DNA from 2 places in the Shewanella aegiceratis genome. Region 1 is predicted to be linked to the other one. Evidence: predicted binding sites of a transcription regulator. Region 1 holds the regulator's gene; the other holds the start of a gene.
What was found. The regulator sigma-54, encoded in region 1, starts transcription at its own class of promoters, with help from an activator protein. The targets are predictions, from matches to a motif close to GTTGGCACGNNNNTNGNNT.

Region 1 (2,401 bases):
TGTAGCTTCGTAGAGATTGGGTGATCTCGATATGGTGCCCAGTCAGGTTTATTTGCATAAAGATAGTCCTCCAGTTTCCAGGTTTGTTTTATAAGCTCTTGCGCTGATTCGAGGGCGGTATAAGCATTGCCTCGCGATACTTGGCAATGGTGCGTCTAGCCACCTTAATACCCTGTTCGGCCAAGAGTTGAGCCATCTTGCTGTCGCTCAATGGCTTTTTCTGGTTTTCCGCAGCAACCAGCTTCTTAATGAAGGCACGTATTGCTGTTGAAGAGCACTCTCCGCCATCGTCGGTACCGACGTGACTGGAGAAGAAGTATTTAAGCTCGAAGATCCCTCTCGGGGTATGCATATATTTTTGCGTGGTCACACGCGAGATGGTGGATTCATGCATCTCCACCGCCTCGGCGATGTCGTTAAGTACCATGGGCTTCATCGCCTCTTCGCCAAATTCGAAGAAACCTTGCTGGAAGTCGACGATACAGTTGGTCACCTTGAGCAGGGTCTCGTTGCGACTCTCCAGGCTCTTGAGGAACCATTTGGCTTCCTGCAGGTGACCGCGAATAAACTGGCCATCCGCCTGACTCTTAGTGCTGCGGGCCATGGCGGCATACTGTTGGTTGACGTTGATCTTGGGCATGCTGTCTGGGTTGAGCTCGACTACCCAGCGTCCCTTCTTCTTGGTGACGGTCACATCCGGGATCACGTACTCGTCGCGGCTGGCGGTGATGGCGAGGCCGGGACGGGGATTCAGGGTCTGGATCAGGGCTATGGCATCCCTCAGCTCATCTTCCTTGAGCTTGGTTTTGCGCATCAGCAGACGGAAGTCGCGTCCGGCGATGAGATCCAGGTGCTCCTTGATCAGCATGCGGGCGTTGGCGATGTGCGGCGTGTCGTCGCTGTATTGGGCTAGCTGAATCGTCAGACATTCGCTGAGGTCGCGGGCCGCCACACCAATAGGGTCGAAGTGTTGTACCCGTTTGAGCACCGCCTCGACCTCGTCTAGTTCGATCTCTGGGTCGCCCATGGCCTCGAGAATATCTTCGCAGGTCTGGGTCAGGTAACCGCGCTCGTCGATGGCGTCGATGATGGCGGTGGCGATGGCCAGGTCGTTATCGGAAAAAGGGGTCAGGTTCTTCTGCCATTCCAGGTGTTCATACAGACCTTCGCTGGTCTCGCCCTGAAAAGGCATGTCGTCGTCGCGCATGGCGCCCGAGCTTGAGTTTGGCGAGGCAGTGTAGACCTCATCCCAGGTGGTATCCACCGGCAGCTCGTCTGGCATTGAGTCTTGAGTCAGGGCGTCTGAGGTCTCGACCCCTGAGTTATCCTGGCTCGAATCCAGCTCTATCTTGTCGTCGTACTTGTTGTCGAAGCTGTCGCTGACGCTATCGTCTTGCAGCTCGATGCTGGCGCTCTCCTGCTCTTCATCCAACTCCAGTAGCGGGTTGGATTCTAATGCCTGCTGGATCTCCTGCTGCAACTCTAATGACGACAACTGCAACAGACGTATGGCCTGTTGTAGCTGGGGCGTCATGGTGAGATGCTGACCCATTTTGAGCTGAAGTGACGCTTTCATCGTACTGCTATTCCCTTGTTTCTAATTATAAAATGAGAAAGCTCTGGCTATATGTGCCGGACAAATATATCGGATAGTGCCTAAGGCCACAATTAACGCATGGTATTTCCTCTGTGGCCCCATTATAAGATTAACTATAGCTTGAATTGTTCACCTAAGTACACTGCTCGTACTTGCTGGTTGTCTAAGATTTCGGCGGGTGTGCCCTCGGCGATCAGATTACCATGGCTGACGATATAGGCTTTCTCGCAGACGTCTAATGTTTCGCGCACGTTATGGTCGGTGATCAACACCCCCAGGCCGCGATTCTTAAGCTGCTCGATGATCTTCTTGATGTCGATGACCGAGATAGGATCGACACCGGCGAACGGCTCGTCGAGAAGAATAAACTTAGGGTTGGCAGCAAGCGCCCTGGCGATCTCCACCCGGCGACGTTCACCGCCCGAGAGCGCCATGCCGTGGCTGTCACGGATATGGGTGATGTGAAACTCTTCCAGCAGGTGTTCCAGCTCCTCTTCGCGGCCATCGTTATTAAGATCGCTGCGGGTCTGGAGCACGGCCATGATGTTGTCTCGCACCGAGAGCTTACGGAAGATGCTGGCTTCCTGGGGCAGGTAGCCTATGCCTTTGCGGGCGCGCAGGTGCATGGGGTCTAGCGTCAGGTCGTCATCGTCGATAAAGATGCGGCCCTTGTCGCTCTGTACCAGGCCGACGACCATGTAAAAGGTGGTGGTCTTGCCGGCGCCGTTTGGCCCCAGCAGGCCGACGATCTGCCCGGTCTTGACCGTGAGGCTCACGTCTTGGACAACGGCACGACTCTTATAG
Region 2 (2,401 bases), 2.2 Mb from region 1:
AAGAGGTGCTTGCCCGCTATATTCATCAACACAGCCAGCGTGCCAACGAGCCATTTGTGGGAATCAACTGCGCGGCAATTCCTGAAAACATGCTCGAAGCCACACTGTTTGGCTACGAGAAGGGGGCCTTTACTGGCGCCTATCAGGCCTGTCCCGGTAAGTTTGAACAGGCTCAGGGCGGCACCTTGCTGCTCGATGAGATCTCCGAGATGGATTTGGGGTTGCAAGCCAAGCTGCTCAGGGTGTTGCAGGAACGGGAAGTCGAGCGACTCGGCGGCCGTAAGACGATCAAACTCGATGTGCGTGTGCTGGCCACCTCTAACCGTGATCTTAAGGCGATGGCGACTAAAGGCGATTTTAGGGAAGATCTCTATTACCGCATCAATGTGTTTCCACTCACCTGGCCGGCGCTGCATCAACGCCCGGCGGATATCTTGCCGCTGGCGAGACACCTGGTGTTGCGTCATGCCAAGGCTGCCAGTTTAGCCGTGGCGCCAAGCCTGGACGATCAGGCAAGCAGGCGTCTTCTGGGACACAGGTGGCCGGGTAACGTGCGAGAGCTGGATAACGTGGTTCAGCGCGCCCTGATCTTACAGACAGGCGACACCATCTGCGCCAAGGATATCGTTATTGATACTCAGGATGTGATGCTGGAGCCTACCTTTGAGAGTGAGAAGAACGCCGAGCCCGAGGGGCTGGGGGATGAGCTCAAGGCACAGGAGCATGTGATCATCCTAGAGACCCTTAACCAGTGTAACGGCAGTCGCAAGCAGGTGGCCGAAAAGCTGGGGATCAGTGCCCGCACCCTGAGATATAAGATGGCGCGTATGCGCGACATGGGTATTCAGATCCCTGCCTGATAGACGTAGCCGTTTTGGTCGTTCTGCGTTAGTCAAGGAAGCAAACCGCCGCTTTAGCGTCTCTACGGCCCATTTGAACGTTTCGAAGCCGACACCCAATCTGGGTTTGTCGGCTTTTTCTATTTTTGGCAAACATATTGCATTGGTCTGAATAAGAATAGATTTCGTCAATTTCACGACGATAGCGGAGGCCAAGATGCAGATAGGTGCCAATTCATTACTGCAAGAGATGCAGACACTCACGGGCGAAATCAAGCCTAATGGGATCACACCTAATATCACTCAGCAGGTGGCGAACACCAGTGGTAGCGATTTTGGCAGCCTCTTGTCTGAAGCCGTGGGCAATGTCAATGCGCTGCAGGCCACCTCATCTTCGCTGCAGACACGTCTGGATATGGGCGACACCCGGGTGACACTGTCAGATACCGTGATCGCCAGAGAGAAGGCCAGCGTGGCATTCGAGGCCACCGTTCAGGTGCGCAACAAGCTGGTGGAAGCCTACAAAGAGATCATGAGTATGCCTGTCTAGGCATGGACTCCCTAAAGATTAAGAAAGATAACGGCAGGTATTTATCGTGAGCACAGATATGGTAGTCGGAACTGGCGCTGGCACAACGCAGGACATGTTGGCAGGCGGCGTACAAGAAGAACATAAGCCAAGCGGCGGAATGTTTGGCGGTGTCGACATGCTCAGGCAGATCACCATGATCCTGGCGCTGGCTATCTGTCTGGCGTTGGCCGTCTTCGTCATGTTGTGGGCCCAAGAGCCCGAATACCGCCCTCTGGGTAAGATGGATACCCAGGAGATGGTGCAGGTTCTGGATGTGCTGGACAAGAACAAGGTCAACTATCAGATCGATGTCGACGTGCTCAAGGTGCCGGAAGATCAGTACCAAGACGTCAAGATGATGCTGAGCCGCGCCGGTATCGATAACTCGCCTAACCGTGATGATTACCTCTCTAAAGATAGCGGCTTTGGCGTGAGCCAGCGCATGGAGGCCGCCAGACTGAAAAACAGTCAGGAGCAAAACCTGGCGCGTACCATCGAAGAGTTAAAGAGCGTCAGCCGTGCCAAGGTGATCCTGGCCATTCCTAAAGAGAACGTGTTTGCCCGTAATCGCTCCAAGCCAAGTGCAACCGTGGTGGTTAATACCCGTCGTGGCGGTCTGGGTCAGGAAGAGGTCGATTCCATCGTAGATATCGTTGCCTCGGCGGTGCACGGTCTCGAGCCGACTCGGGTCACTGTGACCGATGCTAACGGTCGCCTGCTAAACTCAGGCAGCCAAACCGCAGGCTCGGCCAGAGCCAGACGCGAGCTCGAGCTGGTGCAGCAGAAAGAAGCCGAATACCGCAGCAAGATTGAATCGATTCTGATGCCGATTCTGGGACCTGAGAACTTTACCGCTCAGGTCGACGTGAACATGGACTTCACCTCGGTCGAGCAGACCGCCAAGCGTTATAACCCGGATCTGCCCGCGGTGCGTAGCGAAATGACGGTTGAGAATAACTCTACCGGTGCCAGCACTGGTGGCATCGCCGGC

Region 2: the regulator sigma-54 is predicted to act here: its motif matches at 985-1,003, upstream of fliE (flagellar hook-basal body complex protein FliE).

Annotation. Positions count from the first base shown of each region.
Region 1 covers NZ_CP080416.1:3,886,078-3,888,478, reverse strand. Annotated here, with positions in the region: gene hpf (ribosome hibernation promoting factor) at 1-58, opposite strand, end outside; gene K0H80_RS16880 (RNA polymerase factor sigma-54) at 89-1,576, opposite strand; gene lptB (LPS export ABC transporter ATP-binding protein) at 1,711-2,401, opposite strand, start outside.
Region 2 covers NZ_CP080416.1:1,523,751-1,526,151, forward strand. Annotated here, with positions in the region: gene K0H80_RS06785 (sigma-54-dependent transcriptional regulator) at 1-860, shown strand, start outside; gene fliE (flagellar hook-basal body complex protein FliE) at 1,057-1,389, shown strand; gene fliF (flagellar basal-body MS-ring/collar protein FliF) at 1,448-2,401, shown strand, end outside.